Regions from separate parts of the Klebsiella sp. HN106 genome, predicted to be linked through region 1. Evidence: predicted binding sites of a transcription regulator. Region 1 holds the regulator's gene; each other region holds the start of a gene.

The links. Region 1 encodes Fur, which represses iron uptake genes when iron is present. Its sites were predicted from a motif close to ATAATAATGAGAACNACTATCAA; they were not measured.
Region 2: ACSIPU_RS13580 (Nramp family divalent metal transporter) is a predicted target of Fur. The motif match lies at 1,308-1,330, and genes of this name have one in related genera.
Region 3: ACSIPU_RS12425 (TonB-dependent siderophore receptor) is a predicted target of Fur. The motif match lies at 4,519-4,541, and genes of this name have one in related genera.
Region 4: ulaG (L-ascorbate 6-phosphate lactonase) is a predicted target of Fur. The motif match lies at 5,424-5,446, and genes of this name have one in related genera.

The regions. Positions count from the first base shown of each region.
Region 1 is NZ_JBLURD010000002.1:380,300-388,176, forward strand. Features, by position in the region: gene ACSIPU_RS08450 (DeoR/GlpR family DNA-binding transcription regulator) at 1-356, opposite strand, end outside; gene ACSIPU_RS08455 (hypothetical protein) at 681-1,100, opposite strand; gene pgm (phosphoglucomutase (alpha-D-glucose-1,6-bisphosphate-dependent)) at 1,157-2,797, opposite strand; gene seqA (replication initiation negative regulator SeqA) at 2,830-3,378, opposite strand; gene ybfF (esterase) at 3,563-4,336, shown strand; gene ybfE (LexA regulated protein) at 4,470-4,763, shown strand; gene fldA (flavodoxin FldA) at 4,913-5,443, shown strand; gene fur (ferric iron uptake transcriptional regulator) at 5,735-6,187, shown strand; gene tcuR (tricarballylate utilization LysR family transcriptional regulator TcuR) at 6,315-7,241, shown strand; gene tcuA (FAD-dependent tricarballylate dehydrogenase TcuA) at 7,339-7,877, shown strand, end outside.
Region 2 is NZ_JBLURD010000004.1:191,975-199,851, forward strand. Features, by position in the region: gene ACSIPU_RS13575 (NupC/NupG family nucleoside CNT transporter) at 1-1,025, opposite strand, end outside; gene ACSIPU_RS13580 (Nramp family divalent metal transporter) at 1,372-2,607, shown strand; gene ACSIPU_RS13585 (DUF2502 domain-containing protein) at 2,649-2,996, opposite strand; gene mgrA (L-glyceraldehyde 3-phosphate reductase) at 3,127-4,119, opposite strand; gene ACSIPU_RS13595 (alpha-keto acid decarboxylase family protein) at 4,296-5,957, shown strand; gene ACSIPU_RS13600 (ion channel protein) at 5,954-7,189, opposite strand; gene glk (glucokinase) at 7,452-7,877, shown strand, end outside.
Region 3 is NZ_JBLURD010000003.1:302,897-310,773, reverse strand. Features, by position in the region: gene uvrA (excinuclease ABC subunit UvrA) at 1-1,728, opposite strand, end outside; gene ssb1 (single-stranded DNA-binding protein SSB1) at 1,975-2,502, shown strand; gene ACSIPU_RS12430 (lytic transglycosylase F) at 2,589-4,202, opposite strand; gene ACSIPU_RS12425 (TonB-dependent siderophore receptor) at 4,806-7,067, shown strand; gene ACSIPU_RS12420 (helix-turn-helix domain-containing protein) at 7,335-7,682, opposite strand.
Region 4 is NZ_JBLURD010000003.1:180,459-188,335, reverse strand. Features, by position in the region: gene ACSIPU_RS11855 (isovaleryl-CoA dehydrogenase) at 33-1,670, shown strand; gene yjfN (DUF1471 family protease activator YjfN) at 1,661-1,936, opposite strand; gene bsmA (biofilm peroxide resistance protein BsmA) at 2,074-2,382, opposite strand; gene yjfP (esterase) at 2,585-3,301, shown strand; gene ulaR (HTH-type transcriptional regulator UlaR) at 3,298-4,053, opposite strand; gene ulaG (L-ascorbate 6-phosphate lactonase) at 4,160-5,224, opposite strand; gene ulaA (PTS ascorbate transporter subunit IIC) at 5,590-6,990, shown strand; gene ulaB (PTS ascorbate transporter subunit IIB) at 7,003-7,308, shown strand; gene ulaC (PTS ascorbate transporter subunit IIA) at 7,318-7,785, shown strand; gene ulaD (3-keto-L-gulonate-6-phosphate decarboxylase UlaD) at 7,798-7,877, shown strand, end outside.

The sequences.
Region 1 (7,877 bases):
GAGCTGCTATTATCCATAATGATGCACTCATGCTCATGAATAAATTGCAGCGCACCTTTGGCGATGCGCATCTTACGTTCTGGCTGTTCTTTCGTGCGTTTAATAAAGGCTTCGGCTTTATCGACAAAGTTTCCGTTATTTGCCGGCATATCGGCAGCTAAAAACGATGCCGTATTTTCGGAAATCATTGCGCCGCCAAAGCTGCGCACTATTTTCTTATTCCTGGCCAGCGCAGTTAAATCACGTCGAATAGTTTCCGGAGATACACCAAATAATCGCGACAGCTCATTAACTCTGGCACATCCCTTTTCTACGACATATTCCACAATTAATGAGTGACGTTTAACTTGTAACATATAAGTTCTCAAGAAAGCATCCAGGATTTAATGACATAAATATAACAAAATCATCCATATCAGTAAGTGACATAAATCATACAAAATCAAAACAAGCTTTTAGCTTTTTTTAATTTGAAGTAGATCATATATATATATGGGAAATTTCATTTTAATCACGAGAAATTTGTGACTAAAATCGCAGAATTAGCCGTGATTGTTCACCTGCTCCGGTAGTTAATTCGGCAAAACGGGCAAACCCGGTCAACGACCTGATACCCGTTTATGCCCGATTCGGTCACCGTGTTACCGGATACCCCTGCCCCGTGAAGATAACGCGAAAAGTTAAATCTTTCGCCATCGCCATAACGTCATCAATTTTGCCGCCTCAGAGACCAGCAGCAGAGCGATAAAGAAAGCCGCGCCTTTAACTCCCAGGACCTGCGCGCCCCATAGCACCAGCGAAAGTGAGGGCAGCATAAAGGCCAGCCGCAGGGGCGTTTGCGCACAGGCCAACCGCAGGGCATAGCGGCTCTGCCGCCAGAGGAGAACCATCGACACGGGAATAGTGACAATCAGCAGCACATTCAGCGGGAACAGCCAGGCGGCCGCGGGGCCAAGGGTGGGTACAAGCTGGAGATAAGAGAGGATGTCGTCGTAGAAAGGCAGGCGCTGATGGTAAAGATTCCAGCCGAGAAACTGGATGAGATAAAAGAGATCCATCCCGCCCCAGAACCGGAAGACGTGTTTACGTTTTAGTTTCATCGCCGCCTTGCGAAAAAAATCAGGCCCTGAAACGGGCCTGATTATCATGTGGGAGATTAGGCGTTTTTCAGCACTTCGCTGACAATCTCCACCGCTTCTTTTTCAATCTGCTGACGGTGTTCAGCGCCGAGGAAGCTTTCACAGTAGATTTTGTAGGCATCTTCGGTACCTGACGGACGCGCGGCGAACCAGCCGTTGTCGGTCATCACTTTCAGACCGCCAATCGCCGCCCCGTTGCCCGGAGCCGCAGTCAGACGCGCGGTAATCGGATCGCCTGCCAGGGTGCTGGCGCTCACCATTTCCGGAGAGAGCTTAGACAGCGCCGCTTTCTGGGCTGAAGTCGCGGAAGCCTGCAGACGATTGTAGCTTGGCGCGCCGAAGCGCTCTGCCAGCTCGTCGTAGTGCTGCTGCGGGTTTTTCCCGGTCACCGCGGTGATTTCCGCCGCCAGCAGGCACATGATGATGCCGTCTTTGTCAGTGGACCACGGCGTCCCGTCAAAGCGCAGGAACGACGCCCCCGCGCTCTCTTCGCCGCCGAAGCCGAAGCTACCGTCGAACAGGCCATCAACGAACCACTTAAAGCCAACCGGTACTTCCACCAGCTTGCGGCCCAGATCGTTGACTACGCGGTCAATCATCGCCGAGGAGACCAGGGTTTTACCCACCGCAACATCTTTGCCCCACTGCGGGCGATGCTGGAACAGGTAGTTAATCGCCACCGCCAGGTAGTGGTTCGGGTTCATTAACCCGGCCGGCGTGACGATACCGTGGCGGTCGTAATCCGGGTCGTTGGCGAAAGCCAGGTCAAACTTGTCGCGCAGCGCCAGCAGGCCCGCCATCGCGCACTCGGAGGAGCAGTCCATACGGATTGCGCCGTCTTTATCGAGGTGCATAAAGCGGAAAGTCTGATCCACGTGGTCATTCACGATAGTCAGGTTTAGGTTGTAATGCTCGGCGATACGCTTCCAGTATTCGATACCGGAGCCGCCCAGCGGATCGACGCCCAGCGTCAGTCCGGCTTTCTGGATCGCCGCCATGTCGACGATATCCGCTAATCCCTCAACAAACGGCTGCACCAGATCCTGCTCTTTGACGTGACCGGAGGCCAGCGCCGCATCAAGCGTCATACGCTTCACGCCCTGCAGACCCGCCGCCAGCAGTTCGTTGGCGCGGTTTTCGACCACTTTGGTGACGTTGGTATCAGCCGGGCCGCCGTTCGGCGGGTTGTATTTGATACCGCCGTCTTCCGGTGGGTTGTGGGACGGCGTAATAACAATACCGTCAGCCAGCGGGCCGCCCTTTTTGTTGTGCACCAGAATCGCATTGGAAATCGCCGGCGTCGGGGTGAAACCGTTGTTTTCCTGCACGATAACGTCAACCCCGTTCGCCGCCAGCACTTCCAGTACGGAAATAAAGGCAGGTTCGGAGAGCGCGTGGGTGTCCTTCCCGACGTAGCATGGGCCGGTGATCCCGTTCTTCGCGCGGTCTTCAGCAATTGCCTGGGCAATCGCCAGAATATGCTGCTCGTTGAAGTTATGGCGCGCCGCGCTGCCGCGATGGCCGGAGGTGCCAAACTTCACCGCATGTTCCGCATTGCCTACTTCCGGCTTCAGCACATAGTACTGGGCAGTCAGTTGGGCGACGTTAATCAAATCACTCTGTTGCGCAGGTTGACCTGCGCGCTTATCGATTGCCATTGCCTGATCCTTCTGGTGCAAAAGTTAAATGACTAGATCGTACCGCAAACCTTTTCGATCAATTCCGCAGGGAACTGCATGGACTGCATGATGTGTTCGATCATGCTGCATTTGCGACCGGTATTGGTATTTGTGATAACCCACCACGGCGTACCGGGGACCTGCTTAGGCTTAGTCTGATTACCGTTTTTCTGCAGCGTGCGCTCATCTTCAGCGAAATAGACGCGGGTGCGCCCGTGCAGAGACTCGGTGGCCTCGGCAAACGCTTTGCTGTCTAAGGTGTAGAGGGTAGTCAGAACCAGCATGAATCGGTTTACCGCGCGCTTTTGTTCGGCATACTCATCAGATAACAGCAGCTCACGCATCGCGCGAACTTTATCCTTCAGAGGATTAGCGGGCTTCACGTCAACGACAGGCGTTGGCGCCGGTGCCGGAGCGGCTTTCGCTACCGGTGCGGCAGGCTGGGAAACGGCGGAAAACTTCAACATGCGCCGTAAAATGTCGGATGCACTCTCGCCAATATGCTTGGTGTGGCTGGCAATATAGCTATAGAGTTCATCATCAACTTCAATTGTTTTCATCTTAATCCAGTGCGATATCTTTTTCTGAATACAAGTTGTCGGGATTATAGGGACAAATCCCAACCGCGGATAGCGTCAAACCAGGATGACGGCAAAACTCAGAAATCTTCCGGGTCTTGCAGCCGGATGGCAGAATGTTCAACATAATACCCTAACCCGACGGAGCGAAAAAAAGAACTTTGCCATGAAATTAAATAGCCGAGCGCAATCTGCACAGAATCAGCACAATAATCCCCCTATCGTCCTGGTCCACGGCCTTTTTGGCAGCCTGGACAACCTTGGGATCCTCGCCCGCGATCTGGTTGTCGATCACGATACGGTGCAGGTCGACATGCGAAACCACGGTCTCTCCCCGCGCGCGCCGGAGATGACCTACGCCGCGATGGCTGAGGATCTGCTTGATACTCTCAATGAATCGCAGATTGAGAAAGCCACCTTTATTGGTCACTCTATGGGCGGCAAAGCGGTGATGACGCTGAGCGCGCTGGCGCCAGAGCGCATCGCAGGCCTGGTAGCTATTGATATCGCCCCGGTGGATTATCACGTCCGCCGCCATGATGAAATTTTTGCTGCCATCAACGCCGTTACCGATGCGGGCGCCGCTACGCGTCAGCAGGCAACGACGGTCATGCGTCAACACCTTAATGAAGAGGGCGTGGTTCAGTTTCTGCTGAAATCCTTTGTGGATGGCCAGTGGCGTTTTAACGTACCGGTGCTGTGGGAGCAGTACGACAACATCGTCGGCTGGCAAACCGTCCCGGCATGGCCGCATCCGGCGCAGTTTATCCCCGGCGGCAACTCCCCTTACGTGACCGATGCCTGTCGTGACGCGCTGCTGGCGCAGTTTCCCGAAGCTCGGGCGCACGTTATCGCCGGCGCCGGACACTGGGTGCATGCTGAAAAACCGGAGGCTGTGATCCGCGCCATTCGCCGTTATTTGACCTCTATCGCCGCGTAACTGCCTAAAATATACTCGACCGCGCGGCTTAATGTCCGCGGCCGTTGGCGCAGCCCGCCGCCTGATGTATTATGGCGCGCTGTCTGCGTCGGCTATGCCCGATAGCTTGTTTCCCCCGAAGTCACTCTGAATCATGGCAAAAGAACAAACGGACCGTACGACATTAGATTTGTTCGCAACTGAGCGTCGGCCGGGAAGACCGAAAACGAATCCGCTTTCGCGCGATGAACAGCTGCGCATCAACAAACGCAATCAGCTTAAACGCGACAAGAGCCGCGGCCTGAAGCGCGTGGAGCTTAAGCTCAATGCCGATGCGGTCGATGCGCTCAATGAGCTGGCCGAAGCCCGTAACATGAACCGCAGCGATCTGATCGAAGAGATGCTGATGACCCAGCTGGCAGCCCTGCGCGGCCAGGATAAAGCCTAAAACCCTCAAAAAATAAGCTTTCATGTAGCAGAGTGTGCAGTTGGGCGTGATTGCTGTTTCCGCGCCCTTCTCAGTTCTGCTATCATTGCCCCTATCTGCGGGCATTACGCCACTACCACATCATTAAGTTTCAAGAGGTTATTTTACTCATGGCAATCATCGGCATCTTTTTTGGCAGCGACACCGGCAACACCGAAAATATTGCAAAAATGATTCAAAAGCAGCTTGGTAAAGATGTTGCTGATGTTCACGACATTGCCAAAAGCAGCAAAGAGGATCTGGAAGCTCACGATATCCTGCTGCTCGGCATCCCAACCTGGTACTACGGTGAAGCCCAGTGCGATTGGGACGATTTCTTCCCGACGCTGGAAGAGATCGATTTTAATGGCAAACTGGTAGCCCTCTTTGGCTGCGGCGACCAGGAAGACTATGCTGAATACTTCTGCGATGCGCTGGGCACCATTCGCGATATCATCGAACCGCGCGGCGCAACTATCGTTGGCCATTGGCCGACCGCTGGCTACCATTTTGAAGCCTCTAAAGGCCTGGCCGATGACGATCATTTTGTCGGTCTGGCTATCGACGAAGACCGTCAGCCTGAACTGACTAACGAACGCGTCGAAAAATGGGTAAAACAGATTTCCGAGGAGCTGCACCTCGAAGAAATCAAGAATGCCTGAGTCTAAACGGCGTAATCACCATATTTCGCCGAATTGATAGATAAAAGCAATCAAAGTTATAGCTACAAGTTTTTAACTTTTAATCACATATCTGTACAATGTCCTCTGATTTAACGGGGTCGCGTGAAGCACTTTGTAGCGAGTGCCTCGTTTTTGACAGCATACAAGGCCCGATGCTTGCAGTTTTCATTTCACCATGGCAGTTCTATAATGAGACGCATTACATCGGGTGATTCTCTGTATTACTTCCGCTGATGGAAGTAGATCGTTTAGCAACAGGACAGATTCCGCATGACTGACAACAATACCGCATTAAAGAAAGCTGGCCTGAAAGTGACGCTTCCGAGATTAAAAATCCTGGAAGTGCTGCAAGGACCGGATAACCATCATGTCAGTGCGGAAGACTTATACAAACGCCTGATTGATATGGGTGAAGAGATTGGCCTGGCCACCGTCTACCGCGTACTGAACCAGTTTGACGACGCCGGTATCGTCACCCGTCATAATTTCGAAGGCGGTAAATCCGTTTTTGAACTGACGCAGCAGCACCATCACGATCATCTGATTTGCCTGGACTGCGGCAAAGTGATCGAGTTTAGCGATGATTCCATCGAAGCGCGCCAGCGTGAGATTGCCGCCAGACACGGTATTCGCCTCACCAACCACAGTCTGTACCTGTACGGCCACTGTGCAGAAGGCGACTGCCGCGAAGATGAACATGCCCACGACGCGGTAGAGAAATAATCACCGCATCGTTTATCAGCCAAAGCCAGCCTGCGGGTTGGCTTTTTTTTGCCCGCCATCTGCCGCCTCTTCCTCTCGCGCCTGAATACGTTTACTGTCGGTGCATCCTGCTTTATACGGAGTGCTTATGGAGCTTCGCCAGCTACGCTATTTTGTGCGCATTATTGAAACCGGCAGTATGGGCCGCGCCGCGCTTGACCTGAATATCGGCGTCTCCGCGCTTAGCCAACAAATGGCGCGCCTGGAAAATGAACTCGCCATTCGCCTGCTACAACGGACGTCTCGCGGTGTAATGCCCACCAGCGCTGGCCTCGCCTTCTATTCACAGGCGCAGCTGGCGCTGCGTCACGCTGATGATGCGGTTCTTGCTGCGCGCGAGGCGCGGCTATCTGGCCACGTCAGCGTCGGCATGGCCCCCAGCACCGCCTCTGTGCTCGGCGTACCCTTTATCAACGCGATGCGCGAAAGCTATGCCGACGTCCGCCTGCATCTGGTAGAAAGTCTCTCCGGCAACCTTGAACGCATGATCAACACCCGTCAGCTCGATTTAGCGATCGTGTTCCAGAAGGAGAAGCTTGTGCGCTGGAGCGCCAGGCCGATTCTTGAAGAGCGTCTGTTTCTGATTGGCACCCATAAGGTACTGGCTCCCCTTCCCGACGATAGCATCTCGCCGGACCAGCTCTCCGCTGTCCCGCTGATTATGCCAAGCCTGGGGCATGGGCTGCGCGGCAGGCTGGAGGCGATGTGCCAGGAGCATGCGCTTAATGTCGATGTGGTCGCTGAAATCGACGGTCTGGCCCTGCTGATGCGCGCCGTGCGCGACGGCCTCGGCGCCACTTTGCAGCCGGGAGCAGCGATTTCTCATCTCGACGGCGAGCCCCTGAGAGTGATCGGCATCAACAATCCGATACTCAGTCGGCCTAATTTTCTCGTCAGTCTTTCCGATGATGAACTGACCCCATCGGGTCTCGCCGCGCGAGTCATACTGGCAAAAGTCATGCGTCAGCTGGTCGAATCTGGCCGCTGGCCTGGCGCCAGCCTTTACGCACACTAAACCCCTCTTTAGCAATACGCCATAGCGTCCTGCCGCCCTGAGCGCATACATTTCCATTACAAATTTAACAATAAAGCAAACCGTAATGGAGCCAAAAATGGTGGATGTACTGGTGATTGGCGGCGGCAACGCTGCGCTATGCGCCGCCTTGACCGCCCGGGAATCCGGCGCGTCCGTGCTGCTGCTGGAGGCCGCGCCGAAAGAATGGCGCGGCGGAAACTCTCAGCACACGCGGAACCTTCGCTGTATGCACGATGCTCCGCAGGATGTGCTGGTCGACAGCTATCCGGAAGAAGAGTACTGGCAGGATCTGCTGCGCGTCACCGAGGGTAATACCAACGAAGCGCTGGCGCGGCTGGTGATCCGTACCTCATCACAGTGCCGGGACTGGATGCGCCAGCACGGAGTTAACTTTCAGCCGCCGCTCTCCGGCGCACTGCACGTCGCCCGCACCAACGCCTTTTTCATGGGCGGCGGCAAGGCTCTTATAAATGCTTATTACCGCAGCGCGGAGCAGATGGGTGTACAGATCCGCTACAACACCCCGGTCCAGGCGCTCGAATTATATAACGGCGAATTCGTCGCCGCGCTGGCGGGTGAAGAAAGGATTGCCGCAAAAACCTGCGTCCTCGCCGC
Region 2 (7,877 bases), on a different contig from region 1:
ATACCTTCCGCACGCGGTGAGAGCGTGGCGGCCACTTTCTGCAGATCCATCATGGCGACGAATTCGTTAGAAACCAGCTTGGTTGCCATAATACTACCTACCTGCAGCGCTTCGCCTGCCGGTACGCCCATGATCCACGCCACCGGATAGAAGATATAGCCGAGGATCCCCTGGAAGGAGATGCTATAGCCAAACCAACCGGTAACGGTGGCGAACAGGGCGTTCAGCGCAGAGATCAGGGCAATAAAGCCAATCAGCATGGCGGCCACGATAATCGCCACCTTAAAGCCCGCCAGGATATATTCACCCAGCATTTCGAAGAAGCTTTGGCCTTCATGCAGATTAGACATCTGCAGATTTTCTTCGCTTTCGTCAACGCGATACGGGTTAATCAGCGACAGAACGATAAAGGTACTGAACATGTTGAGTACCAGCGCCGCAACAACGTATTTCGGCTGCAGCATGGTCATGTACGCACCTACGATAGACATGGATACCGTAGACATCGCGGTCGCAGCCATGGTGTACATGCGGTTGCGGGACATTTTGCCAAGAATATCTTTATACGCGATGAAGTTTTCAGACTGACCCAGAATCAGCGAGCTGACTGCGTTAAAGGATTCCAGCTTGCCCATACCGTTGATTTTGGACAGTACGGTTCCGATCGCGCGAATGACGATAGGCAGAATACGAATATGCTGCAAAATACCAATCAGCGCGGAAATGAAGACGATAGGGCACAGAACTTTCAGGAAGAAGAAAGCCAGGCCTTTGTCGTTCATGTTGCCGAAGACAAAGTTTGTCCCTTCATTGGCAAAGCCGAGGAGTTTTTCGAACATCTCGGAGAAGCCCTTCACAAAACCCAGACCAATGTCAGAGTTCAGGAAGAACCAGGCCAGCAGCACTTCAATGACAAGCAGCTGAATGACATAACGAATACGAATCTGCTTACGGTTGTGGCTGACCAACAGGGCCAGAATAGCCACCACTACGATCGCGAGAATAAAGTGCAAGACGCGGTCCATATTTGCTCCAAATATGAGGCAGGTTAAATTTCTGTGCACATTCTATGTAACAAGCGCAAAGAAAACGAGAGCCAGCACACACTATTGCAAGGATATGTGACTAATGGCAAAAATAGTGATCAACCATGCATTTTTGTTATGTTACGTAAAAGTTTTAAAAGTTGCGCTGTTGTACTATTCTGATGACTGATTAAGAGAATTTATCAGTTCCCCGGTTTTAAGTTACTGACCTGCTATCGTTCCCCCCTATCACAGCAATCATTATCATCGCTCTAAATGAACTTGATAATCATTCGCATTTTGATAGCATAAAACATAGCAAAGGCTATATTTCCAGAGGCAGAAAATGACAAACAGTCGCGTTGAGAATAGCAGCGGTCGCGCAGCGCGCAAGATTAAGCTCGCCCTGATGGGGCCTGCGTTCATTGCTGCCATTGGCTATATCGATCCGGGTAATTTCGCGACTAACATCCAGGCCGGCGCCAGCTTTGGCTACCAACTGCTATGGGTGGTCGTGTGGGCAAATCTGATGGCGATGCTGATTCAGGTGATGTCGGCGAAGCTGGGTATCGCTACCGGTAAAAATCTGGCAGAGCAAATTCGCGACCACTACCCGCGTCCGGTGGTGTGGTTTTACTGGGTGCAGGCGGAAATTATCGCTATGGCGACCGACCTTGCAGAGTTTATTGGCGCAGCCATTGGATTTAAGCTGGTGCTCGGCGTGTCATTGCTGCAGGGCGCGGTATTGACGGGGATCGCGACGTTCCTGATCCTGATGCTACAGCGCCGCGGACAAAAACCGCTGGAAAAAGTCATCGGCGGACTGCTGCTGTTTGTTGCGGCGGCTTATGTCGTTGAACTTATCTTCTCCCAGCCGGCGCTGGCGCCGCTGGCGAAAGGCATGCTCGTACCGTCTCTGCCAACCAGCGAAGCGGTATTCCTTGCCGCCGGGGTATTGGGGGCGACCATCATGCCGCATGTTATCTATTTACACTCGTCGCTCACTCAGCACCTGCACGGGGGGACGCGCAAAGAGCGCTATAACGCCACGCGCTGGGATGTTGCCATCGCTATGACAATCGCAGGTTTTGTTAACCTGGCCATGATGGCGACCGCCGCCGCGGCCTTCCATTTCAATGGTCACACCGGCGTTGCCGATCTCGATCAGGCCTATCTGACGCTGGAGCCGTTGTTGAGCCACGCGGCAGCCACCATCTTTGGGCTGAGCCTGGTCGCCGCCGGTTTATCCTCCACGGTTGTAGGCACCCTGGCGGGGCAGGTCGTAATGCAGGGTTTTATTCGCTTTCATATCCCGCTGTGGTTTCGTCGGGCCATTACCATGCTGCCTTCATTCATTGTGATTTTGATGGGGCTTGATCCGACGCGTATTCTGGTGATGAGCCAGGTCTTGCTGAGCTTCGGTATCGCCCTGGCGCTGGTGCCGCTGCTCATCTTTACCAGCAATGCGCGGCTGATGGGGGATCTGGTTAATTCCCGGTGGGTGAAAGTGCTGGGGTGGGCGATTGTCGCGGTGGTTGTGGTGCTCAACGGCTGGCTGATTGTTGGAACGCTGGTCGGTTAAGCAGGTAATTAAAAAGGGAGCCGGATGGCTCCCTTTTGCGATTAATGATGCCCGTGACCATGGCCGCGGCCGCCATGGCCTCGTCCCCAGCCGCCGCGTCGGTCGTCGCGATCTTTCCAGCCTTCGCGATAGCCGCGTTCGTAGGCTTTACCTTTATCCCAGCCGCGATGCCAGCCGTTATCGTGACGACGCCAGCGGTTATCGCGCCATTCATAGTGTTTACGCCAGTAATCACGGTCGCGCCAGCCGCCACCGTCCCAGTAGTTACCATAATTGTCGCGATCGCCAATTTGTAATTTTATTGATGGCAACAGGGTGATTTCACCAGCGTTAGCGACCAATGGCGCTGAAGCCAGAAGCACTGCAGCCAAAATCAGTGACCTGAACATACTCTTCTCCTTCACGATCGGGGCCGTTGTCGGCCTGTTAACCCGATATTACGGGGCAGTAAAGCCCCGTCGCATCGGAGGAACTCCTAAATCGCCAGTGAGAGCACTTTTTGCTAAAGTAAAAATGAATTTACACCGCAAGGATTGCGTCAATCGTTGCCTGTTCTTCGGCGGTGAAACGGCGGTTTCCCAGCATGCCAATCGCATCGTCGAGCTGCGTGGTTTTGCTGGCGCCAATCAATACCGAAGTCACTTTCTCGTCGCGCAGCACCCAGGCCAGGGCCATCTGCGAGAGCTTCTGCCCGCGGGCTTCGGCCACTGCGTCAAGTTGACGAATCTTTTCCAGTTTGCTTTCGGTAAGCTGATCCGGTTGCAGGAATTGACTGCCGCTGGCGGCGCGGGAATCCGCCGGAATGCCATGCAGATAACGGTTAGTTAACTGGCCGCCGGCAAGCGGTGAAAACGCTATACTTCCCACCCCTGCGCTCTGCAGGAAATCGAGTAAACCCCCCTCGACCCAGCGTTCGAACATGGAATATTTAGGCTGATGAATCAGACACGGTGTGCCCAGCTCGTTAAGAATATTGACGGCTTCCCGGGCCTGTTCGAGAGGATAATTCGATAATCCAACGTACAGAGCCTTCCCCTGGCGGACGAGATGGTCCAGCGCGCGCATGGTTTCCTGCAGCGGCGTTTCAGGATCGGGACGGTGGTGGTAGAAAATATCGACATAGTCGAGGCCCATTCGTTTAAGGCTTTGGTCGAGGCTGGCAATCAGATATTTGCGTGAGCCCCAGTCGCCATAGGGGCCGTCCCACATGGTGTAACCGGCTTTACTGGAGATAATCAGTTCATCGCGATAGGGCAAGAAGTCCTCTTTCAGGATGCGACCAAAATTGCTCTCCGCGGAACCCGGCGGTGGCCCGTAGTTGTTGGCCAGGTCGAAATGGGTGATGCCGAGATCGAATGCGTGACGCAGAAGCTGACGGCTGGTTTCCACCCGCGTTTCGTCGCCGAAATTATGCCAAAGCCCAAGAGAAATTGCCGGTAGCTTTAGCCCGCTATGACCGCAACGGCGGTATTCCATCGTTTGATATCGCGTGGTGTTTGCCTGGTAAACCATACTTCCTCCGCACTTAAAACAGGGTTGTGTATACGTTTACACTAAAGAATGTTTGCCGGCGAGTATACTCCCGGAACGCGTAAATTTTGCTTTCCACCGTCTTTGTTGAGTGCAATCTGGACAGCGCAACTGCTTATTCAATACTCAACTTACCTGCACGAGAGGAGAGTAAGGATATGCAACCGACTTATACCATTGGCGATTATCTGCTGGATCGTCTCGTAGATTGCGGCATAGACCGCTTGTTTGGCGTACCTGGTGATTACAATTTACAGTTTCTCGATAGCGTTATTGCGCAGCAGAATTTAGGGTGGGTAGGTTGCGCTAACGAGCTCAACGCGGCCTACGCCGCTGATGGCTATGCGCGTATCAAAGGCGCAGGCGCGCTGTTGACCACCTACGGCGTCGGCGAACTGAGCGCGCTTAACGGTATTGCCGGCAGCTACGCCGAACATGTTCCGGTTCTGCATATTGTCGGCGCCCCCTCAACCGGCGCGCAGCAGCGCGGCGAGCTGCTGCACCATACGCTGGGCGACGGTGATTTCAGCCACTTCTCGCGCATGAGCGAGCAGATTACCTGCTCTCAGGCGGTACTGGCGGCGGGAAATGCCTGCCATGAAATCGACCGCGTACTCTGCGAGATGCTCACCCATCATCGCCCCGGTTATTTGATGCTGCCTGCCGATGTGGCGAAGGCAAAAGCGACACCCCCTGCACATCCTTTGCTTATTCCGAGTCTGCCTGCCGATGAGAACCAGCTGGCGGGACTCCGAGAGCACGCGGAGCGGATGCTCAGAAGTCGTCGTCGCGTATCGCTGCTGGCTGATTTTCTTGCTCAGCGCTATGGGCTACAAAATGTTCTCAGAAAATGGGTCGCCAGCGTGCCCGTCTCCTGCGCCACGATGTTAATGGGCAAAGGGCTTTTTGATGAGCAACAAAGCGGTTTTGTTGGCACTTACAGCGGGATTGCGAGCGCAGAGGAAACCCGCGAGGCCATTGAAAACGCTGACACCATTATTTGTATCGGCACCCGTTTTACCGACACCATTACCGCGGGCTTTACCCAGCATCTGCCGCAGGAAAAAACGATTGAAATCCAGCCGTTTGCCGTTCGGGTAGGCGACCATTGGTTCAGCCGGGTTCCGATGGATAAGGCGCTCGAAATAGTCATCGAGCTCTCCGCAAGTCTGGCGGGGGAATGGGTGCCGCCGAATATTCAGGCGCCCGGGGTGAGCGGCGCGCCTGAAGGAAGCCTGACGCAGAAAAACTTCTGGAGTACGGTGCAGGAACAGCTCCGCCCGGGAGACATTATTCTTGCCGATCAGGGAACCGCGGCTTTTGGCGCCGCCGCGCTTAAGCTGCCCACTGACGCAACGCTGATTGTCCAGCCGCTATGGGGATCGATAGGTTTCACCCTTCCGGCAGCCTACGGGGCGCAAATAGCAGCGGCGGACAGAAGGGTCGTGCTGATTGTCGGCGATGGCGCAGCGCAGTTAACTATTCAGGAACTGGGATCGATGCTCAGGGATAAGCAACGTCCGCTGATTCTGTTGCTCAATAACGAAGGCTATACGGTGGAGCGCGCGATTCACGGCCCCGAGCAGCGGTATAACGATATTGCGCTCTGGGACTGGAATCGTCTGCCTGATGCTTTTGCTCCCGATGTCCCGTCCCGATGCTGGCGCGTGACTCGCACGCATGAGCTGAGAGAAGCGATGAATAGCAGCGTCGCCTCAGACAGACTGACGCTGGTAGAGGTGATGCTGCCCAAAATGGATATCCCCGACTTTCTGCGCACGGTCACTCAGGCGCTGGAAGAGAGGAACAGCCGCGTTTAATCGCTATGCTTTCTGGCAATCATCAACGGCTTTCCGGCCAGCAGCAGCCAGGCCGGAAGCATAACAATGCACAGTAGCGGCAGTAGCGTGGTATCCGACACGACCACCGCCGCCATAAACAGGCTCAGCCAGCCATCACGCGTCACTACCAGCGTCAGGCCGAGGATAGCGCAGGAAACCGTGATGGCTGCCGGTACGGCGGGAACGTGTGCATGCAGCATCAGACCGAGCGCGACGCCGACGAACACGGCAGGAAAAATACGCCCGCCGCGAAAACCGCAGGCGGCGGCAAGTATCAGCGCCGCAAGCTTGATCACGGCAATAAGCAGGTAATCATTGGCGCCAAGCGTCAGGCTTACCGGCAACTGCTGCATCTCATCAAGGCCTTTAAATAGCGTGATATGCCCGCCGATGACGCCCAGAATCCCTAATAAAAACCCGCCGACGCCCAGCGTAAGCACAGGATTTTTCAGACGATGCATCAGCGTGTGTAGACGCGGCAGGCACCAGACGGCGACCATGCCAACGGCAATCGCGATAAGCGTCACGATGGCGCCGCTAATAATGTCGACGAAGCGCAGCTCCGACAGATAAGGCAGCGGTAGCGAAAAATGGGGGTGAAAAAACAGGCTGGTGGTCAGGGAACCCGCTGCCGCCGCAAGCAGCGGAGCAAATAGCTTGTCCCACAGGGGAACATCGTTGCTGCCGTTCAGCGTTTGCGAAAATATCAACGCCGCCGCGACCGGAGTGCCGAATAGCGCGCCGATGGTGCCGGAGGCGGCGAGAATCGTCCAGTCCAGAGGGGTAATGCGTGGAAACAGGCGACTGCCCACCGCAGCCGCCAGGGCGATATTCACGACCATAATAGGATGTTCCGGCCCCAGGCTAACGCCGCCCGCCAGACCCACTATCAGCGCCGCAAGCAGACCCGGCAGCGCGCTGGTGCTGACCGGTGCGCCTATCAGCGACTCTGTTGCCGGGTCCGGTCCCGCGTGCCCGGGACTAAAGCGCACGATCAGCCCAACGGCGATGCCGGTTCCGGTGAGAATAGCCATCGTCCACAAAGGGCCATCGGCATTGATGCCTACGCTCGCAGGCAGGCTGGTCCACAGGATATTTTGCAAAACGGCGGCTATTTTCATCGCCACGATTAAAACCAGACTGCAAGCAATACCAATGACGACTGCGGGTATCGATAATAGGAGCATGGTTCTGGCGCGTGGGTGCAGCATGAAAATATCCTTCTGAGTATCCTTGGCACTAATTTGCATGGACTCGTAAAGAGCGTCGACGCAAATGGTGCTGAAACGATAAAGTAATGATGCAACCTGAAAATTGTAAGCGCCAGGATGCTCAATTTTTCATGAATTTCAGTTCAATTGTGACGCAGATCGCTAAACCAGGGGCGCTTATGCGTTGGTCGTTGTTGTTAGCGCTTCATGAATTTAGAGTGTGCCAAAAGAATTATTTTGACTTTAGCGGAGCCGTAACGGAATGACAAAATTTGCTTTAGTAGGGGACGTAGGCGGAACGAATGCTCGTCTGGCGTTGTGCGATCTGGCAAGCGGGGAGATCTCCCGTGCAAAGACCTATTCCGGGCTCGATTATCCCAGTCTTGAAGCTGTTGTTCAGGTCTATCTGGAAGAGCATAACGTCAAGGTTGAGGACGGCTGTATAGCCATCGCCTGTCCCATTACCGGCGATTGGGTGGCGATGACCAACCACACCTGGGCATTTTCTATCGCCGAGATGAAAAAAAATCTGGGGTTCTCGCATCTGGAAATCATTAATGATTTCACGGCGGTGTCGATGGCGATCCCGATGTTGAAAGCCGAACATCTGATTCAGTTTGGCGGCGCGAAGCCGATTGAAGGCAAGCCGATAGCCGTCTATGGCGCAGGTACCGGGTTGGGCGTTGCT
Region 3 (7,877 bases), on a different contig from region 1:
CTTACCCTCGGCAACGACCTGACCGCCGTGCACGCCGGCGCCAGGGCCGATATCGATAACGTGGTCAGCGGCGCGAATAGCGTCTTCATCGTGCTCAACGACAATCACCGTGTTGCCGAGATTACGCAGGTGGATAAGGGTTCCCAGCAGGCGTTCGTTATCGCGCTGGTGCAGACCGATAGAGGGCTCATCCAGTACGTACATCACGCCGACCAGGCCTGCGCCGATCTGGCTGGCGAGGCGGATACGCTGCGCTTCGCCGCCGGAGAGGGTCTCCGCCGAACGGGAGAGCGTCAGGTAGTTCAGGCCGACATTGACGAGGAATTTCAGACGATCGCCAATCTCTTTCAGTACTTTTTCGGCAATTTGCGCGCGCTGGCCGGAGAGCTTCAGGTTGTTGAAGAAGTCCATCGCGTGACCGATGCTCATGTCTGAGATGGTCGGCAGCGGCGTATTTTCCACAAACACGTGTCGCGCTTCGCGCTTAAGGCGCGTCCCTTCACAGCTGGCGCAGGGACGATTGCTAATGAATTTAGCTAACTCTTCGCGTACTGCGCTGGATTCCGTCTCTTTATAACGGCGCTCCATATTATGCAGCACGCCTTCAAACGGATGGCGGCGTACGGAGGTATCGCCGCGATCGTTCATATATTTGAATTCAATATTCTCTTTGCCTGAACCGTACAGCACGACCTTTTGTACGCTGGTATTGAGCGTGCCCCAGGGCGCTTCAACGTCGAATTCATAATGTTCCGCCAGCGACTTCAGCATCTGGAAGTAGTAAAAATTGCGCCGATCCCAGCCGCGAATCGCTCCGCCCGCCAGCGACAGCTCAGGGTTCTGAATCACGCGCTCCGGATCGAAATACTGCTGGACGCCGAGGCCGTCGCAGGTCGGGCAAGCGCCTGCCGGGTTGTTGAAGGAGAACAGGCGCGGTTCCAGTTCGCGCATGCTGTAGCCGCAAATCGGGCAGGCGAAGTTGGCGGAAAACAGCAGCTCTTCGGCGTTCGGATCGTCCATATTGGCGACGATGGCGGTGCCGCCCGACAGCTCCAGCGCGGTCTCAAAGGACTCGGCCAGACGCGTGCTGAGATCGTCGCGGACCTTAAAGCGGTCGATCACGACTTCGATGGTATGTTTCTTTTGCAGCTCCAGCTTCGGCGGATCGGAGAGATCGCAGACTTCGCCGTCGATCCTCGCGCGGATATAGCCCTGCCCGGCGAGGTTTTCCAGCGTTTTGTTATGTTCGCCTTTGCGCTCTTTAATGATCGGCGCCAGCAGCATCAGGCGCTGACCTTCAGGCTGGGAGAGAACATTATCCACCATCTGGCTCACGGTTTGCGCCGCCAGCGGCACATCGTGATCCGGGCAGCGGGGCTCGCCGACGCGCGCGTACAGCAGGCGCAGATAGTCGTGAATTTCGGTAATGGTGCCTACCGTAGAGCGGGGGTTGTGGGACGTTGATTTCTGTTCAATGGAAATCGCCGGCGACAGCCCTTCAATATGGTCGACGTCGGGCTTCTCCATCAGCGACAGGAACTGCCGCGCGTAGGCGGAGAGCGATTCAACGTAGCGACGCTGCCCTTCGGCATACAACGTGTCGAAAGCCAGTGAGGATTTGCCTGAACCCGAAAGCCCGGTGACGACAATGAGTTTGTCGCGCGGGATGACGAGGTTGATATTTTTGAGATTATGGGTGCGGGCGCCCCGAACTTCGATCTTATCCATTCACCTTTCCCGGTAGATACGCGGATTGCCTGGTTTGTTAGAAGGACAAACGGCAGAAACGGCTAATTATGACACAATTTAACCTGTTTGAATATACAGTATTGGAATGCATTTTCCGGCGAGGTATGCAAAAATGTCGTACCGCGAGAGTTCTCTGGAACATACTTCCCAGCTATCAACATAGCACCTGGAAATGGTACACTCGCGCGTTTACACTATTAAGAAACGCATTCAGGAGACACAAACATGGCCAGCAGAGGCGTAAACAAGGTGATTCTCGTCGGTAATCTGGGCCAGGACCCGGAAGTACGCTACATGCCGAGTGGTGGCGCAGTTGCCAACATTACGCTGGCTACTTCCGAATCCTGGCGTGATAAAGCGACCGGTGAGATGAAAGAGCAGACTGAATGGCACCGCGTTGTGCTGTTCGGCAAACTGGCGGAAGTGGCCGGCGAATATCTGCGCAAAGGTTCTCAGGTCTATATTGAAGGCCAGCTGCGCACCCGTAAATGGACTGACCAATCCGGTCAGGAAAAATACACCACCGAGGTTGTAGTCAACGTTGGCGGCACGATGCAAATGCTCGGCGGTCGTCAGCAGGGCGCGGGCGCCCCGGCAGGCGGTGGTCAGCAGCAGGGCGGTTGGGGACAGCCTCAGCAGCCGCAGGGCGGAAACCAGTTCAGCGGCGGCGCGCAGTCGCGTCCGCAGCAGCAGGCTCCGGCAGCGCCTTCCAATGAGCCGCCGATGGACTTTGACGACGATATTCCGTTCTAACGAAGCGTTAGCGTCGTAAAGCCCTCTCTTAAAAAGCCCCTGTTTGGGGCTTTTTCTATTTTCTGACACAGCTTATCTGCATTAATTCACTGTGTGGCAGGTGTGGCAGGTGTGGCAGGTGTGGCAGGTGTGGCAGGTGTGGCAGGTGTGGCAGGTGTGGCAGGTGTGGCTGTCGGATTTACTGCCGACGCGACCTGATTTTTAGAAGCCGCCGTCGCCTGCTGCTTACGCGCCATTTCATCCACGATCAGCCGGTAAGCAATGTAGTACTTATAGATATTGCTGACATAGCTTACGGTCTCGGAGCCGATTTTCTCGGCGGCCAGATACTCAACGTTGCCAAACCACACGTTCGGGTCAAAACCGCGCCTTTTAGTATCCGCCCGTAGCCGGGCAATGCGCCCGGGGCCCGCGTTATAAGAGGCGAACGAGAATAGCGCCTTATCAAGCTGGGTCATCGGTTCATCGCCATAGTAGCGGTCTATCATCCAGCGCATGTATTTCACCCCCGCATGAATATTGGGGTCGAGCTGCTTAATATCGCCGACGTTGAGCTCCTTACCGGTGCTCGGCATGACCTGCATAACGCCAATGGCGCCGACGTGGCTACGCACCGACTGATTAAGCCGCGATTCCTGATACCCCTGAGCGGCCATCAGCAGCCAGTCAACATCGTAGCGATCGCCATATTTGCGAAAGATCTCCACCATGGCCAGAAATTTACGCCGTTCTTTTTGCCCCGCCGCGTTTTTAACGTAGCTGGCATCCTTCAGGTAGCGCAGCAGTATCGTATTACCCAGCCTGCTGCCCTGGCGATTCTTATTGATGAACGCATTAAGCAGGGCCAGCAGCTGCGGGCTATTGTTACGTACCGCCCAGCCGATATTACCTTCGTCGCGCAGAACAATGTTCTGATGAACCTGAATCCTGGGGAAGACCTGTTTCCAGAACAGGGCCTTGTGGCGGTCGACCACGATCAATGGGATCAGGCCCGCGCTGAGCATCTCTATCAGATCCTCATCTTCCAGCGCTTCGGGCGCCGGTTCGATGGTGATGGGGGGCAGCGATTGCTGCGCAAAGCGTGCGTTGAGCGCGACCAGGCTCGCGTAATAGCTGGATGAGGTGCGGACGAAGACCGTTTTACCGGAAAGCTGCTGTAGATTGTCCACTTTGGGAGAGCCGGGACCAGAAAGAAGCAGCTCCTGAACGTGAGAATAGAGCGGTGCAGTAAAGGTCATCTCCTGCTGACGCTCAGGCGTGATCGTCAGGTTGGCGGCAATAATATCCCCTTTTCCTGCGTTAAGCGCGCTGATGAGCTGGTCACGGGCCACCGGAACAAAGATGATCCGCACTTTAAGGTGACGATGCTTGAGCTTTTTCTCTTTCGCCAGGCTTTGATTGAGACTGCGTTCAAACTCCATAAATATATCGTGAGTCGCGCCGCGCTGGGTGCCTTTATTGATAAAGAAAAAAGTTTTGCTGAAGGGGGTTAATACGCGAATGGTTCGCCGGTCGAGCATACCCGGTAAATCTCCCCTCCATGGCTGTAGCATATCGTCAACGTTGACTTCCAGGGCGTCGCGTTCCGCTGGTTCTGATAGTTTGTTCTCTGTAGCCGCGTAACCGGATGTGAGGCACAGTAGCGCGGCAAAGCATGCCAGCCAGCCGACAAGGTATCGATAGAACGACGAAGTGTTCATGGCGCGGTGCTCCGCAGGGGGATGGTCTTATTTTAGTCAATTTCTGGCCGTTAGCATGTCCGCGAACAAGTGTGAGAATCGGTTAGCCGGTTATTTTAATTATTTTATTAATTAGCATGCTCGGTATTTTTGGCGAGATTATAAAACTATAAATCTCTAATTAATTGTGGAGGCAATATGGTTGAATTATGCTTTTTTAATGTGGATGTTATTCATTTTTTTAATTTCTATTCCTGCTAAATGCGCTTCTGCTATTTATATCTTTTTGTTTTTATTACATTAAATAAAAACATTCATGCGATAAATGATTATCGACTTGATAATAAATCTCATTTCTAATAACGTTGTGTGGCACAATAATCCTATTACTGCTGTTCGGCAAAGGCTATCAAAGAATAGCGTGGCGCGTTTATTTCTTCGTTTTTGCCAGAGTAATAAATCTATTTTGGCCACCCATTATGATTGCTATCTCGCTATTTAAGCGGGAGGGCCTGACTACGCCAAAAAGAGATGTTGCTCTATGCAGGGAAGTCATTGCCGTTGTTTATCTGACGGAAGAAGAAGGCGTGCCCCGACAGCAAAAAAGAAAACAGGGCATATTCCATGAAACACAGTTCACACTACTCGCTGGCCGCGCTGATCCCGATGGCCATCTGGGGAGGGATGCTGCCAGCGCAGGCCGCTGATGGCACGACTCCAGACGATACGAAGAAATCTGAAACGACTGCGGTAAATGACGATGAAACCATGGTGGTCACCGCGGCGGCGCAAACGCTGCAAGCCCCCGGAGTATCCACCATCACCGCCGAAGAAATCCGTAAACATCCGCCCGCGCGCGATGTCTCCGAGCTGATTCGTACCCAGCCCGGCGTCAACCTCACCGGTAACTCTACCAGCGGGCAGCGCGGCAATAACCGCCAGGTCGATATCCGCGGCATGGGGCCGGAGAACACCCTGATTCTGGTGGATGGTAAACCGGTGACCAGCCGTAATTCCGTGCGCTATGGCTGGCGCGGCGACCGCGATACCCGCGGTGATACCAGCTGGGTGCCGGCGGAAATGATCGACCATATCGACGTCATTCGCGGCCCTGCTGCGGCCCGCTACGGTAACGGCGCGATGGGCGGAGTGGTCAATATCGTCACTAAACCGGCCACCAGCGAGTGGCATGGTTCATGGAATACCTATATGAACGCGCCTCAGCACCGTAAAGAGGGCGCGACGAAACGGACAAACTTTAGCCTCAACGGCCCGCTATCGGATGAGGTCAGCTTTAATTTATGGGGAAATCTGAGCAAAACGCAGGCCGATGCCCAGGATATTAATTCCGGTCATGAAGCAGCGCGAACCGGTAGCTATGCGGGATCGTATCCTGCAGGACGCGAAGGGGTAGTGAATAAAGATATTCACGGCAAGCTGCGCTGGGAGTTTGCGCCAATGCAGGCGCTGGAGTTTGAAACCGGCTACAGCCGCCAGGGCAACCTGTATGCAGGGGATACCCAGAATACTAACACCAGCACGTTGGTGAAAAGTATGTACGGTAAAGAGACTAACCGTCTCTATCGTCAGACTTACGGCGTGACGTGGACCGGCGGCTGGGATAACGGCGTGACCAGCAATACCTGGGCGCAGTATGAGCACACCCGTAACTCGCGCATGAACGAGGGGCTGGCGGGCGGAACGGAAGGGATCTTCTCCAGCAGCGAATTCTCCGATATCGACCTGTCGGATGTGCTGCTGCACAGCGAGGTCAATATTCCGTTTACCCTGGGATTTGAGCAGAATCTGACGCTGGGTACCGAGTGGAACCAGCAGCGGATGAAGGATGGCGTGTCGACTACCCAGTCACTCTCTTATGGCTCCATTGACGGCGTTTCGGCAACCGGTCGTAGTCCTTATTCCAGCGCCGAGATCTTCTCGCTGTTTACCGAAGACAATATCGAGCTGACCGATAGCACTATGCTGACGCCCGCTCTGCGCTTCGATCATCACAGCATCGTCGGTAATAACTGGAGCCCATCGCTGAATCTCTCGCAGGGGCTGGCGGATGACTGGACGCTGAAGCTGGGGATCGCCCGCGCCTATAAAGCGCCGAACCTTTATCAGCTTAACCCGAACTATATCCTCTACAGCAACGGCCAGGGTTGCTATGCCAGTAGCTCAGCCTGTTACCTGATGGGGAATAGCGATCTGAAGGCGGAAACCAGCGTCAATAAAGAGATTGGCCTTGAGTATAAGCACAATGGCTATCAGGCCGGGCTGACTTACTTCCGTAACGATTACCATAACAAGATTGAATCGGGCTACTCGGCGGTGGGGACGGCCAGCAACGGCACCACCAATATTTACCAATGGGAAAACGTACCGAAGGCGCTGGTTGAAGGGCTGGAGGGCTCGCTGAATCTCCCGGTAAGCGAAACGGTCAACTGGAGCAACAACCTGACGTGGATGCTGCAGAGTAAGAATAAGACCACCGGCGATCGCCTGTCGGTGATCCCGCAGTTTACGCTGAACTCTACCCTGAGCTGGCAGGCACGCGACGATCTTTCGCTGCAGAGCACGTTCACCTGGTATGGCCGCCAGAAACCTAAACGCTTCAATTATAAAGGCGAGTCTGTTTCCGGCAGCGAGCTGAACGAAGTGAGCCCGTACAGCATTGTCGGTCTTAGCGCGACCTGGGATGTGAATAAAAACCTGAGCCTGACCAGCGGAGTGGACAACCTGTTCGATATTCGCCACTACCGTGCCGGTAACGCGCAGACGACGGGAAATTCGACGACCGGCGCTTATCTGTATGGTGCAGGCGCGGAAACTTATAATGAATCGGGGCGGACGTTTTATGTCAGCGTGAATACGCATTTCTGATTAACGATTCAAACATCCGCCGGAATAATGAACTATTCCGGCTTGTTATTTTTTATGCCGGGAAAAACCAGTGATATAAATTATGACAAAATCTCCACGGCCTCTACACAATTAATTCAACTTAGCAGCCTACAATGAATCCTGTTAATCGGATCTGCTTGATCCCGGAAACGGTTAACGGTGGCATCCTGCCATTTCCATTCTAAAGTAGTTCCTCTTCCCCCTTCCATTCCCAACCGCAGCAATGCGGAGGAGGGGGATCCTCTATCAGGTCAGGTTCAGGCTTCTGCGAAACTGCGTTGGTGTCATCGTATAATACCTCTTAAAGGTTCGGTTAAAGGCGCTGATATCTTCATAACCAGCCATCAGACAAATATCAACGATGCGGAAAGGCGGGTTGATCTGCAATAAATTAAGGGATAGTTGCATTCGCTGCTGGCGGATATACGCCATCGGCGACATGTTAAAATAGTGGCGAAACAGGCGAAAGAGATGCCATTCGGAGTAGCCGGAAAAGCGGCTTAGCGCCTGCATCGTGAGCTTCTTTGCAAGATTGTTTTTTATCCATTGCACCAGTTCGTTAAGCACTGAACGCTGAATTTCATTTCGCGGCATAATGTCTACCCATTTCATTACTATAGAAATCTGGCTGCATAATTTATTCAATATCTCTTCATTTTATCTACGGGATTATGCGTTAATTTCTCCCTGTTCCTGGTTTATCCCAGAGAGCATCATTCCTAACAAGATCTTTTCCCCCTTTCAACCAATGAGAAAGGGGGCTTTTTGTTTTTTTAGTTAAAAAAACAA
Region 4 (7,877 bases), on a different contig from region 1:
TATCGGCAGAGCCATTGAAGGAGGGAAACATCATGCACTGGCAAACTCATACCGTATTTAATCAACCCGCGCCGCTGTGTAACAGCAACTTATTCCTGTCCGATACCGCCCTGCGTGAAGCCGTTGTCCGCGAAGGCGCGGGCTGGGATGGCGATCTGCTGGCGAGTATTGGCCAACAGCTGGGGACGGCAGAATCGCTGGAGCTGGGGCGTCTGGCTAACGGTAATCCGCCGGAACTATTGCGCTATGATGCGACGGGATCGCGGCTTGACGATGTTCGTTTCCATCCCGCCTGGCATCTGCTGATGCAAGGATTATGCGCTAACCGGGTGCATAACCTTGCCTGGCAGGATGACGCTCGCGAAGGCGCCTTCGTTGCCCGCGCTGCCCGCTTTATGCTGCATGCGCAAGTCGAGGCGGGAACCCTGTGCCCCGTCACGATGACCTTTGCCGCTATTCCAATGCTGCAGCGCTCCTTACACGGGGCTTTTAGCGACTGGCTATCGCCGCTCCTAAGCGATCGCTACGATCCGCATCTGGCGCCGGGTAACCAGAAGCGAGGGCTGCTTATCGGAATGGGGATGACGGAAAAGCAGGGGGGATCCGATGTCCTGAGCAACACGACGCGTGCGGAAAAAACCGCCGAAGGCTTTTATCATCTTATCGGTCATAAATGGTTTTTCTCGGTACCGCAGAGCGATGCTCATCTGGTGCTGGCGCAGGCGCCGGCGGGACTCTCTTGCTTTTTTGTCCCGCGCCTGCTGCCGGACGGTCAGCGTAACGGCGTACGCCTGGAAAGGCTGAAAGATAAATTAGGTAACCGCGCGAACGCCAGTGGCGAGGTTGAGTTTTACAATGCTTGCGGCTGGCCGATCGGGGAAGAGGGCGATGGCATCCGTCAGATTCTTAAGATGGGGGGCCTGACCCGCTTTGACTGCGCGCTGGGCAGCCATGCGCTGATGCGCCGGGCTTATTCAGTCGCCCTGTATCATGCTCTGCAGCGCCAGGCATTTGGCAAAAATCTGGTCGATCAACCGATGATGCGTCAGGTTCTGGGGCAAATGGCGCTGCGGCTGGAAGGGCAAACCGCCTTTCTGTTCCGCCTGGCGCGTGCCTGGGACAGACGCGGTGATGCGCAGGAAGCGCTGTGGGCAAGGCTTTTCACGCCCGCGGCAAAATTTGCGGTCTGCAAATCCGGGATCGCCTTCGTCGCTGAAGCGATGGAGGTGCTGGGGGGATCGGGCTATTGCGAAGAGAGTGAACTACCGCGTTTGTACCGCGAAATGCCGGTAAACAGTATCTGGGAAGGTTCCGCTAATATTATGTGCCTGGACGTGATGCGTGTACTGATGAAGCAGCCGGCGGCGCTTGAACTACTGGCGGCGGAGTGCGCGGAAGTGAAAGGGCAAAACCGTCATTTCGATCGCGCATGGCGGCAGTTGCAGCAATGGTTGCGGCGACCTGTGGAAGCGCAGGGGCGGGAAATTACCCGGCTGGTCTATAGGCTGGGCGCTGGCGCGCAGGTATTACGCGTTGCTTCACCGCCGTTGGCGGAAGCCTGGTGCCGTATGATGCTCGACACGCGCGGCGGCATGCGTCTGGACGAGCAGACGCTGGACGACTTGCTGCTACGGGCAATGGGGCGTGGACGTCAGGCGCCTCAGGCATAGAGAATGGCCTGTACCCGCCAGTTATCCGGCTGCTGCTCTTCGTACATCTGGACGATGCGATACCAGGACGCGCCCTGCTCATCGGCCTGCAAGGCGATAGCATGTTCAACGTCCTGCTGGCTGCCGGAAATATTGTTAACGCAAATCAGGCCAATTTCGTTCAGGCCAGTCACGCAGTCAGCGCTGGCAAACTCCGCTGACTGCGCGGAAGTATTGGCCGTGACGGTGGTCAACATCAGGCTGGGTAGGGAAAAATTTCGTTTCATCGTCAGCTCCATTTCACATAGTCCTGAGGGCAGTCCGTTGCTAACGTTCTGCCAGGTTACAGCTGGCCGAACGTTATTATGCACAGGAGAACGTGAATGGGCGCAAAGCAGTGTAAAGCTCGCTTAAAGATTGACCGCTATTTACGGTACAAAATCGCCTGCGAATACCACTGGCCGGGAACCATGGTGTCATCAATCATAATGATGACGTAGTAATCCGCCTTAGCTGCTTCAGCTTTGACTTTTAGCGCAGCCTCGACATCCATCGGTGAGCCGTACTTTAAGACACTCACCGTGCCCATCTTCTGCAAGCCCATCGTCTGATTACGTTGGATCTCTTGCGGATGGTCGGTTGCTGGCGGCGGCGCTTCTGGCGTCCCTTGTAGCGCACTACAGCCGCTTAAAGCGATAGCCAATAGCCAGGGTATAAACCTACGCATAGCCATATCTCGTTTCCTGATAGTCATAGTGTAGTGGTAGCCTGAATCTCATTTCTGGGGAATGTTCCCAAATTGTTATCCGGTACGCGATTTTCGAATGAAAATATCGTGAAAGCGTAATCTGGTTCTCAAGATTATGAATCATGTGCGAACAAGAGACTCGAGTAATAACATAGCACCACACCACTATAGAGAAAGGAGACGGTAAATGATTGCACTAGAAATGCGTAACCTTGCGGGTGGGGAAGTTCTCCATGCGTGCCCGCACGGCGCTGCGGATTCACCGCTGCCTTGCATCGTCTTTTATCATGGATTTACCTCTTCTAAGCTAGTCTACAGCTACTTTGCCGTTGCTCTGGCAGAGGCCGGGTTTCGGGTCATTATGCCCGATGCGGCCGAACACGGTGCGCGCTATCAGGGAGATGAACAAGGGCGGATGCAGCGCTTCTGGCCGATCCTGATGCAAAATTTTGCTGAATTTCCGGCATTACAGGAGGCGATTCGTACGCAGGGATGGCTTGCTGACGACAGGCTGGCGGTTGCCGGAGCATCGATGGGCGGAATGACGGCGCTGGGGATAATGACCCATCATCCAGAGCTGAAAAGCGTTGCCTGCCTGATGGGGTCTGGCTATTTCAGTACGCTCTCGCAGAGGCTTTTCCCTTCGCCTTCATTTGATGCAACGCAGCTGGCGGATTGGGACGTCAGCCAGCAGCTGGCGACGCTTGCCAGTCGGCCGCTGCTGCTCTGGCACGGCGATGAAGATGATGTGGTGCCTCCGGAAGAGACCTTCCGTCTGCAGCAGGCGCTGCGGCAACATGAAATGACCGATAAGTTAACCTGCCTCTGGCAGAAGGGCGTCCGTCACCGCATTACGCCAGAGGCGTTAGCAGCGACGGTGGCGTTTTTTCAACGCCATCTTTAAACGCGAATCACCTGAACGCCCTGATCCTCAAGCTGCTTGAGGATCGCTTCATCCGCCTGTTTTCCGGTAATCACCAGGTCGATTTGCCCGGCCTGGCTAAACAGCATTCCGGCGCGTTCGCCAACTTTACTGCTGTCGACCAGTACCGCGAGTTTACCGACGACGTTAAGCATTTTTTGCTCCGCCATCGCTGTCAGCATATCGGTTTTATATAGCCCTTCGGCGGTGAGACCTTTGCCGCTGGTAAACATCCAGTGCCCGGCGTACAGGCTGTTTTCGCTGCCCTGCGGGCTCAGGGTGATGGAGTGGCTGCGGTTATACTGTCCGCCCATAATGATGACGCTGTCGTGTTCCTGATCGATCAGGTAATTGGCCAGCGGCAAATAGTTCGTGATGATCTGTACCGGTTTTCCGCACAGCTCTTGCCCAAGCAGGAAGGCGGTAGAGCCGCAGTTGATAACAATACTTTCGCCGGGGTTGACCAGTTGCGAAGCCGCACGTGCAATCCGCACTTTCTCGTCGTGGTTTTGCGCCTGGTGAATATTCATTGGTGACCAGCGCGGGCGCTGCTCGCTGATGGCTTCCGCGCCGTTGCGGACTTTTTTTAGTTTGCCGCTGTCGTCGAGCTTATTGATATCGCGCCGTGCCGTCGCCGGAGAAATTCCCAGTCGGGAAATCACCTGCTCCACGGTGACAAATCCCGTTTGTGCCAGCAAATCCAGTAAAATTTGATGTCTTTGCGCTTCCGTCATGAGCAAATCCGATTAAAAGTGATAAGCAAAGATGATATTTGAAATCAGGTGAAAATACTAATGCTGACGGGGATAATTTCCGGCGGGGGCTCCCGCCGGAGATGGCTTAGAGGAAGGACTTAAAGGGGAGGTCCGGTTCCATGGTGAAGCAATCGTCGAATCCGCGAGGATAGTGGTATTCGAAGTTGTCTTTATCCAGCGGCCAGGTGAACTTCCCGCCGACCTGCCAGATAAATGGCTTAAAGCCATACTTCAGGCGGTCTTTTTTCATTTCCCACAGAACGCGGATCTCCTGCGGATCGGCCTGGAAATTTGACCAGATATCGTGATGGAAAGGGATCACCACTTTGGTATTCAGCGCCTCGGCCATGCGCAGGATATCGGCGCTGGTCATTTTGTCGGTAATGCCGCGCGGGTTCTCGCCATAGGAGCCCAGAGCCACGTCGATTTGGTGCTCGTTCCCGTGCTTCGCGTAGTAGTTAGAGTAGTGAGAATCGCCGCTGTGGTACAGGTTGCCGCCCGGCGTTTTAAACAAGTAGTTCACCGCGCGCTGATCCATCCCATCCGGCAGCACGCCCGCGGCTTTTTGTTCTGCGGGTAAGGTGATCAGGGCGGTACGGTCAAAGGCGTCGAGCGCGTGGATTTCAATATCTTTGATTTTAACCACATCGCCCGGTTTCATCACTATGCAGCGTTCTTTCGGAACGCCCCAGCCCATCCACAGATCGACGCAGGTTTGCGGGCCGATAAACGGTACGTCTTCGGCGCAGTTCTGCATGACCGCGGCGGCCACGTTCACATCAATATGATCGTTATGATCGTGGGTAGACAGCACGGCGTCGATCTGGCGAATGGCGAACGGATCGAGGACAAACGGAGTGGTCCGCAGGTTTGGCTGGAGCTTCTTCACACCCGCCATGCGCTGCATCTGGTGGCCCGTTTTCATCAGCGGGTTGCCGTGGCTTTGCTTGCCGGTGCCGCACCAGAAGTCGACGCAGATATTGGCTCCGCCTTCGGATTTTAGCCAGATGCCCGTACAACCCAACCACCACATGGCAAAGGTGCCCGGCGCCACCTGCTCTTGCTCAATCTCTTCGTTCAGCCAGCTGCCCCATTCCGGAAAAGTGTTCAGGATCCATGATTCGCGGGTGATGGTTTGCACTTTACTCATTTATTTTCCCCTCACATATTATCAAAAGTAATCACATTGTGATTTGTTTTGAAGAATACTGGCATCGTTTGTTCAGGATTGCAATCCTGAATTTTGCCTGTTCTGGGGGCAATCCTAAGGGGTAAACGGAGGTTAAGACAGATTTTATGATATGGGTGGAATTATATTTTATTGATTTTAATGCATTATTTTTTATTTTATGAAAATGAGAATTAATACGATGGCGGATTGTGTGATTATTTGCGGCGTGCGTCACATTTAATCAAATATAATCTTGTTGTGATTATTTTTGATTATTAGAGTGATCCCAACAACAAACCCTGAGCGTAGCGTGCGTTCAGAGCGTCCACCTTCTGGAGTGTGTTATGGAGATTCTCTACCACATCTTTACCGTGTTCTTTAACCAGGTAATGACTAACGCCCCGCTACTGCTGGGGATTGTGACCTGCCTGGGCTATATCCTGCTGCGTAAAAGCGCCAGCGTTATTGTTAAAGGGACGATTAAAACCATTATCGGTTTTATGCTGTTGCAGGCTGGCTCCGGCATTCTGACCAGCACCTTTAAGCCGGTAGTGGCGAAAATGTCTGAGGTTTATGGCATTAACGGGGCTATCTCCGATACCTACGCATCAATGATGGCCACGATCGAACGCATGGGAGACGCCTACAGCTGGGTGGGCTATGCCGTGCTGTTAGCTCTGGCGTTGAATATTTGTTACGTCCTGCTGCGGCGTATTACCGGTATTCGCACCATCATGCTGACCGGGCACATCATGTTCCAGCAGGCTGGGTTGATTGCCGTCTCTTTTTACATCTTCGGCTACCCGATGTGGACGACCATCATCTGTACGGCGGTGCTGGTATCGCTCTATTGGGGCATTACCTCGAACATGATGTACAAGCCGACCCAGGAAGTGACTGACGGCTGCGGCTTCTCCATCGGTCACCAGCAGCAGTTCGCTTCATGGATTGCTTACAAGGTCGCTCCGTATCTGGGTAAAAAGGAGGAGAGCGTTGAAGATCTTAAGCTGCCGGGCTGGCTGAACATCTTTCACGACAACATCGTCTCCACGGCCATTGTGATGACTATTTTCTTCGGCGCGATCCTGCTCTCCTTCGGCATCGATACCGTACAGGCGATGGCGGGCAATACCCACTGGACGGTCTATATCCTGCAAACGGGCTTCTCGTTCGCCGTGGCTATTTTCATTATCACCCAGGGCGTGCGCATGTTCGTCGCCGAACTTTCCGAGGCGTTCAACGGTATCTCCCAGCGCCTGATTCCCGGCGCCGTGCTAGCCATTGACTGTGCGGCGATCTATAGCTTTGCGCCAAACGCCGTCGTCTGGGGCTTTATGTGGGGCACCATCGGCCAGCTGATCGCCGTCGGTATTCTGGTGGGCGTCGGCTCTTCCATTCTGATTATTCCGGGCTTTATCCCGATGTTCTTCTCGAACGCCACCATCGGCGTCTTTGCTAACCACTTTGGCGGCTGGCGCGCGGCGCTCAAGATTTGCCTGGTGATGGGAATGATTGAAATCTTTGGCTGCGTCTGGGCGGTGAAGCTGACCGGCATGAGCGCCTGGATGGGCATGGCGGACTGGTCAATTCTGGCGCCGCCGATGATGCAGGGCTTCGCCTCCATCGGTATCGCGTTTATGGCCGTCATCATCATTATTGCACTGGCTTATATGTTCTTCGCAGGGCGCACGCTGCGTGCTGAAGAGGACGCGGAAAAACAACTGGCAGATGCTTCTGCTCAATAAGGAGTTTTGACTATGACCGTACGTATTCTGGCTGTATGTGGCAACGGGCAAGGAAGTTCCATGATCATGAAGATGAAGGTGGACCAGTTTTTGACCCAGTCAAATATCGATCACACGGTGAACAGCTGCGCGGTGGGGGAATATAAAAGCGAACTAAACGGCGCGGACATTATCATCGCCTCCACCCATATCGCCGGTGAGATTAGCGTCTCCGGCAATAAATACGTGGTTGGGGTACGCAACATGCTCTCGCCAGCGGATTTTGGCCCAAAACTGCTGGAAGTGATCAAAGCGCACTTTCCGCAGGATGTGAAGTAAGGACGCCAAATGAAATTACGTGATTCGCTGGTGGAGAATAACTCCATCCTTTTACAGGCTGATGCCAGCACCTGGCAGGAAGCCGTCAAGCTGAGCGTTGATTTGCTGGTGAAAGCCGATGTGGTAGAGCCGCGCTACTACCAGGCCATTCTGGATGGCGTAGCTCAGCACGGCCCTTATTTTGTGATAGCTCCAGGCCTGGCGATGCCGCACGGTCGCCCGGAAGAGGGAGTCAAGAAAACTGGCTTTGCGCTGGTCACGCTGAAAACGCCGCTGGTTTTCAATCATGAGGATAACGACCCGGTCGACATCCTGATCACCATGGCGGCCGTGGATGCCAATACCCATCAGGAAGTGGGCATCATGCAGATCGTCAATCTGTTTGAAGACGAAGCCAATTTTGACCGTTTACGCGCCTGCCGCACCGCGCAGCAAGTGCTGGATTTAATTGATAACGCCACGGCGGCGGCCGTTTAAAAGGAAGAGAAAATGTCATTACCTATGTTGCAGGTTGCGCTCGATAATCAATCCATGTCTTCCGCGTATGAAACGACGCGCCTGATAGCCGA